Regions from separate parts of the Acidovorax carolinensis genome, predicted to be linked through region 2. Evidence: riboswitches for the same ligand, from Rfam matches in the RefSeq annotation. Region 2 holds a riboswitch; the other holds the start of a gene.
The links. A riboswitch is a leader RNA that binds a small molecule or an ion and turns the genes downstream of it on or off. The one in region 2 is predicted to bind glycine.
Positions count from the first base shown of each region.

Region 1 (3,405 bases), 1.4 Mb from region 2:
GGGGCGGCGGGTGGTGTGTTTGACGGTGGCCTGTCGGGCGTGGCATTTGGGCCCGGCGTGGCGCTGCTGTCACGGGTCACGCAGGGATGCCAGCCGGTGGGACGCCTGCACACCGTCACCGCCGCGCACGAGAACGTGGTGCTGCAGCTCGATGGCGAACCCGCGCTCGACGTGCTGTTGTCCACGCTCGATGTATCGCTGGACGGCGATGCGCAGGCGGCGCTGCGCAAGGTGCGGGCCACGCTGGCGGGCCTGGTGGATGCCGGCGAACAGCCCCAGGGGGCGCAGCGCACCGGCCACTTTGGTACCGACACGCGTGTCCGCCATATCGTGGGTCTCGATGGCGCGCGCCGGGGTGTGGCGCTGGCCGACCATGTCGAGCCAGGCATGCACCTGGCGTTTTGCCAGCGCAACGTGGCTGCAGCCCGCGCCGACCTGATGCGCATCTGCGCCGAAATCCGCGAAGAACTGTCGCCCGAAGCGCTGGAGCCGGCACCGCTGGCCAGCGCAGCGCAGGGGGATCGGCGCCCGGCGCCTGGTAGCGTGGGGCTGCCGGCGGCAGCACACCGGCCCGGCCCATCCGGGGCGCCATCTACGTGAGCTGCTCCGGCCGTGGCGGCCCGCACTTTGGCGGGCCGAGTGCCGAGCTGCAAATCGTGCGGCATGCGCTGGGTGATGTGCCTTTGGTGGGATTTTTCGCGGGCGGCGAAATCGCGCACCACCACCTGTACGGCTATACCGGCGTGCTGACGGTGTTCATCTGAACGCAGGCGGCCGCGCGGCGTGGGGCGGGCCGCGCGGCGGCGCCCGCCTGGGCCCTGCTGTTCAGGCCTTGTGCGTGCTGGCGACGGGCAGCAATCCGGATGGCGTGTGGCGCGGCATGCCGGTGAACGCAAAGTCCAGCTCGGGCGCCAGGCCGCTCACGATGCGCGCAATCGATTTACCCGAGCCGCAGGCGTGTGTCCAGCCCAGCGTGCCGTGGCCGGTGTTGAGGAACAGGTTGCCCACTTTGGTTTTGCCGATCAGCGGCACGTTGCTGGGCGTGGCCGGGCGCAGGCCGGTCCAGAACTGGGCCTGGCTCGCGTCGCCCGCGCCGGGGAAGAGCTGCTCCACGCGGCGCACGATGGCGTCGCAGCGCACCTGGTTGAGGTTGCGGTCGTAGCCGTTGAGTTCGGCCGTACCGGCGATGCGCAAACGGTCCCCGCCACGCTCGCTGGTGTAGCGCGAGAACACGAGCTTGAACTCGTCGTCCGTCAGGCTCACCTGGTGCGCCATGCGGGCGTCCTTGACCGGCATGGTCACCGAATAGCCCTTGGCCGGATAGATGGGCAGGCGAATGCCCAGCGGCTGCGCCAGCAGCGGGCTGAACGAGCCCATGGCCAGCACGAAGGCATCGCCACGCACGCGCTCGAAGCGGCCCTCGGCGTTGGTCACCTCTACATGGTCGATGGCATCACCCACCTCGCGCAGCGCCGTGATGTGGTGCCCCATGCGGAACTGTACGCCGGCTGCCTCGCAGAGCTTGGCCAGCTCGCGGGTGAACTGGTTGGCATCACCCGATTCGTCTTCGGCCGTAAAGGTAGCGCCGGCCAGCTGCGGGCGGATGTGGGCGAGGGCGGGCTCGATGCGCACGGCTTCGTCGGCGCTGATCACCTGGCGCTCGCAGCCCAGCGCGCGCATCTGCTCCGCGGGGGTCAGGGCGCCGTCGAACTCCTTGGCGTTGGTATAGAAGTGCAGGATGCCCTGCGTGCGCTGGTCGTATGCAATGCCGGTGGCCGCGCGCAGCTGCTGCAACGTGTCGCGGCTGTAGGTGCCCAGGCGCACGATCTGCTCGATGTTGTGGCGCGTGCGCGCCGGGGTGCAGTTGCGCAGGAACGACAGACCCCACAGCCACTGGCGCATGTCGGCGCGGATGCGAAACAGCAGTGGCGCATCTTCCTGGCCCAGCCACTGCAGCACCTTCAGCGGCGCGCTGGGGTTGGCCCAGGGCTCGGCGTGGCTCACCGAAATCTGCCCGCCGTTGGCAAAGCTGGTTTCGGCGCCGGGCGCGCCCTGGCGGTCGATGACGGTGACCTCATGGCCAAGCTGTTGCAGGAAATAAGCCGAAGTCACGCCGAGCAAGCCGGCGCCCAAAACGATCACGCGCATGATTTCTAAAGCCTTTCTGGGCTCTGGCGCTTAATGAACGTGCGTTGATAGCTATTTTTTAAATAGCAATCGAATGGCGCGCGTCCGCCAAGCTGCCGCTCCCCCTGTCCTTGGTACCTGAGAGATTCACCGCGCCGCCCAACTGGCGCGCGGTTTGCTCCTTCGGTGCGCCACGGTGGTGGCGGCTCTCCAGACGGCTTTGATGAATGGTGCAGTACGGGACCTGAGCGTGTATGGGAGTTTGCGCCTTCGGTGCAGCGGCGCCCTTGCGGGCCGCCGTGCTCTCCTGCGGGAGTCATTCTCGCGCCGCTGCCGCGCCCGCGGTGCGCTTATGGATGGTGATCCCTGCTAATGGAACCCGGGTTACGGATGCACGGCTTCGCCGAGGTTCAGCATCAGCCGGTTGGCCCAGGCAAAAAGCGCCGCCGCGTGCACGGTGTCGAGGATCTCCAGGTCGGACAGGCCGGCTGCACGCAGCGGCGCCAGATCCGCTGCTCCCACGGCGCCGGGCGCGCGCGTGAGGACGGCGCTGGCGTGCGCAATGGCGCGCTCGCGCGCGTTGGTGCCGGCGGTGTCGGGGTCGGTGAAGATCTGCGCAATCACATCGTTGCGCTTGGCCAGTTGCTCAAAGCGCTGGGCGTGGACGGACGCGCAGTACACACAGCCGTTGATGCGCGAGACCACGGTGGTGGCGATCTCGCGCTCGGCCCGCGGCAGGCCGCCGGGCGCGTACATGATGGCGTTGAAGGCCTCGGAGCGCTCGGCCAGTACGCGCGGCTGGTGCGCCAGCAGCAGGTAGAAGTCCGAACTGCGGGCCTTGGGGTGGCTGGCGTCCAGCACGGCGTTTTGTTCGGGCGTGGCGGTGGCCGGGTCCAGCACGGGCAACCAGGCGCTCCAGCCCAGGGTTTCGCTGGTGTAGCCGTTCAGGCGCAGCGGCTCGCCGGGGGCGGGCAGGTTGGCCGGGTGAACGAAGGGTGCCTCGGGCGCTGCAGGCGAGGCCGCTTGCGCGGGTGCGCCGCCTGCTGCGCCCAGCGCCGCCAGCGCACCCACACCGGCCAGCACGCGGGCCTGGTAGGCCGCAAAGCCGATCAGCTGCGCCAGCAGCACCACATCGCCCGTGGGCAGGCCCGCCTGCTGCAGCGCCTGCAAGGCCTGGCGGTCGGCCGCTGCGGGGTTGGTGGCCAGAAGCTGCGTGAAGTGCGCGATGGCTTGCCAGCGCGCAGTCTCGGCGGGTGCCGCAGGGTGCTGCGCGCGGGC
Region 1 covers NZ_CP021361.1:3,700,628-3,704,032, reverse strand. The annotation lists partial or broken gene CBP34_RS17400 (FIST signal transduction protein) at 1-764, shown strand, start outside; gene CBP34_RS17395 (D-amino acid dehydrogenase) at 826-2,148, opposite strand; glycine riboswitch at 2,243-2,351, opposite strand; gene CBP34_RS17390 (peroxidase-related enzyme) at 2,512-3,405, opposite strand, start outside.
Region 1: another riboswitch for glycine. It lies ahead of CBP34_RS17395 (D-amino acid dehydrogenase); the one in region 2 lies ahead of gcvT (glycine cleavage system aminomethyltransferase GcvT).

Region 2 (3,405 bases):
CTTGACCTTGAAGAACCAGCCGGTGTTGAGCGGGTCGGAGTTGGCCAGCGAGGGGTCGGCGCGCAGGGCCTCGTTGACTTCGACCACTTCGCCGGAGACCGGCATGTACACGTCGGCGGCGGCCTTGACCGACTCGACCACGCCGGCCACGTCGCCCTGGGCAAACGTGGTGCCCACGGCGGGCAGGTCCACAAACACCACGTCACCCAGCGCGTCCTGGGCGTGCACGGTGATGCCGACCACGGCCGCATTGGCGTCGGCGGCGTTGATCCATTCGTGGTCTTTGGAAAATTTGATCGTCATGGGAAAGCTCCTGGAAAAAAAGGAAGGAATCCGGAATGTAGCCGGGCCCTGCGGCGGCGGCGTGGGGTAATTAGCCGCGGTAGTAGTTCGTGGGCACAAAGGGCATGGCGCTCACTTCCATGGGCACGGCCTTGCCGCGCACGATGGCGTTGACGCGCGTGCCCAGGGCGGCATGGGCGGGCAGCACATAGCCCATGGCCACGGGTTTGTCGATGGTGGGGCCCAGCAGGCCGCTGGTGACCTCGCCGATCTTCTGGCCATCCAGGCTTTGCAGCTCGGTGTGCTCGCGCACGGGCACGCGCTCCAGCGCGATCAGGCCCACGCGCTTGCGCGTCAGGCTGGCCGGGTTGTCGAGCTGCGCCAGCACCTTGTCGGCGCCCGGGAAACCGCCTGCGCGGGCGCCACCGGTGCGGCGCACCTTTTGCATGGCCCAGCCAATGGCCGCTTCCACAGGGGAGGTGGTGGTGTCGATGTCGTTGCCATACAGGCACAGGCCGGCTTCCAGGCGCAGCGAGTTGCGCGCGCCCAGGCCGATGGGCTTGACTTCGGGCTGGGCCAGCAGCGCACGCGCCAGCGTGTCGGCCTGCGCGGCGGGCACGGAGATTTCAAAGCCATCCTCGCCGGTGTAGCCGCTGCGCGTCACAAAGCAGTCGCAGCCCGCGATGGCGTAGTTGCCGCCGGTCATGAACACCAGCTTTTCAACGCCCGGCGCCAGGCGCGACAGGGCGGTGACGGCCTGGGGGCCCTGCAGCGCCAGCAGGGCATGGTCGGGCATGGGGAGGACTTCGCAACGCTGGCCGATGCGGGCCTGGATGTGCGCGATGTCGCCCACCTTGCAGGCGCCGTTGACGATCACGAAGATTTCGTTTTGCGCAACACGAAAGAACATCAGGTCGTCGATGATGCCGCCCGCGTCGTTGAGCAGCAGGCCGTAGCGCTGCTTGCCCACGGGCAGGTCGATCACGTCCACGGGCATCAGGCTCTCGAACGCGGCAGCGGCATCGGGGCCGACCAGTTTGAGCTGGCCCATGTGGGACACATCGAACAGGCCGGCGGCCTGGCGCGTGTGCTGGTGCTCGGCCATCAGGCCCGCGGGGTACTGCACGGGCATGGAGTAGCCGGCAAACGGCACCATGCGGGCGCCCAGCTCGATGTGCAGGGCGTTCAGGGGCGTATTGAGCAGGGGGGCGGCGGCAGGTGCGGACATGAAAGCTCCAGGGCAAATGGGGGTCGCGGCACATGTGCCACGGGATTTGCCCTGCTGTCCGCTTTACCTGAGAGATTCACCGCAACACCCTGGCTGGCTGCGCGGTTTGCTCCTTCGGTGGATGGCCTTCGCATGGTGCGGGCCATCTCTCTCCAGCAAGGGAACGCCCGCATCACTGCGGGCGGTTGCCAGTCCTTTTGCCTGAGCGTTCGGGTGTTCCTGCGCCTTCGGCGGTGCCGCGCATCCTCTCTTGCAAGGGACGGGGCACTCTCTCCTGACGGGCACGATTGTACTTACTTCGCGTACACCAGATCGCGCAGCGCCAGCGAAATCCATGGCACATAGGTGATGACCATCAGGCACACCAGGATCACCCCCACGAACGGCAGCAGGTGCTTGATGATGCGGTCCAGCGATATGCGCGCCACCGTGCAGGCGGCAAACAGGTTCACGCCAAAGGGCGGCGTGATCATGCCCAGTGCGAGGTTCACCACCATGATCAGGCCGAAGTGCACCGGGTCCACGCCGAAGTGCATTGCCACGGGCGCCAGGATGGGCGCCAGCACGATGATGGCCGCGCTGGTCTCGATGAACATGCCGATGATGAACAGCGCCGCGTTCACACCCAGCAGGAACAGGGTGGGGGATTGCAACACCGCCTCCAGCCAGCGGCCAATGGCATCCGGCACGCCGGCGCGCGTGATGAGGAAGGCAAACAACCCGGCGTTGGCGATGATGAACATGATTACCGCCGACGAGATGGCCGACTTGCGCAGGATGGCGAACAGGTCCTTGACCTTGATTTCGCGGTAGATCACCACGCCCACCACCAGCGCGTAGAACACGGCCACGGCCGAGGCCTCGGTGGGGGTGAAGATGCCGCCGTAGATGCCGCCCAGAATGATCACAGGCATGAACAATGCCCAGCCGGCCTGCAGCGTGGCGCGGCCAAAGGGCATGCGGCCATCGCCATCGTTCTTGCCCCAGCCCTTGTATTTGCAGTAGGCCCAGACAAACAGCATCAGCGCGCCACTGATCAAGAGGCCCGGGCCAAAGCCGGCGATGAACAGCTCACCAATCGACACCTCGGCGCTCACGCCGTACAGGATCATGGGAATGGAGGGCGGAATGATCACGCCCAACTCGGCACTGGTGGCCTGCAGCGCCGCGGCATAGCTGGTGGGGTAGCCATGTTTGATGAGCGCAGGGATCAAAATGGCGCCAATGGCAAAAGTGGTGGCCACCGACGAGCCCGACACCGCCGCAAAGATCATGCAGGTGAGCACGCAGGTCATGGGCAGGCCGCCCTGCACGCCGCCGACGATGCTCTTGGCAAACTCGACCAGCCGGCGCGAGATGCCGCCGGTTTCCATCAGGTTGCCCGCCAAGATGAAAAACGGAATGGCGGCCAGTGGAAACTTGTTGATCGAGGCGAACATCTCTTTCACCGCGATCAGCATGTTGGCGTTGGCCACCTGGATGCCCAGGATGGAGGCCAGCCCGATCGACACGGCCACGGAGACGGTGAGTGCAAAGCACAGCACCATGGTGGAGATCATTACTGGCGTCATTGCGCGGTCTCCAGTTCCATGCGCTGGGGATCGATCAGGTTGCCGATGATTCCCACCACGCAGAACAATCCGCCCACGGGCATGGCGAGATACGCCCAGAACATCGACACCGACTCCAGCCCGGCCATGCTCTGCACGCCGCCGCGCTGCGCGTAGTCCCAGCCCCACCAGATGATCACGCCGATCAATGCCAGCGCGGCCAGGCATACCACCCAGTCGAGCACGCGGCGAACGCGCGGCGGGCTCCAGCGGTAGAGCACGTCCACGCTCACCATCGCCCCCTGGCGAAACGCGGCTGGAATGGCCAGAAACACCATCCAGATC
Region 2 covers NZ_CP021361.1:2,251,511-2,254,915, reverse strand. The annotation lists gene gcvH (glycine cleavage system protein GcvH) at 1-303, opposite strand, end outside; gene gcvT (glycine cleavage system aminomethyltransferase GcvT) at 374-1,510, opposite strand; glycine riboswitch at 1,555-1,676, opposite strand; glycine riboswitch at 1,690-1,797, opposite strand; gene CBP34_RS10460 (TRAP transporter large permease) at 1,804-3,081, opposite strand; gene CBP34_RS10455 (TRAP transporter small permease) at 3,078-3,405, opposite strand, start outside.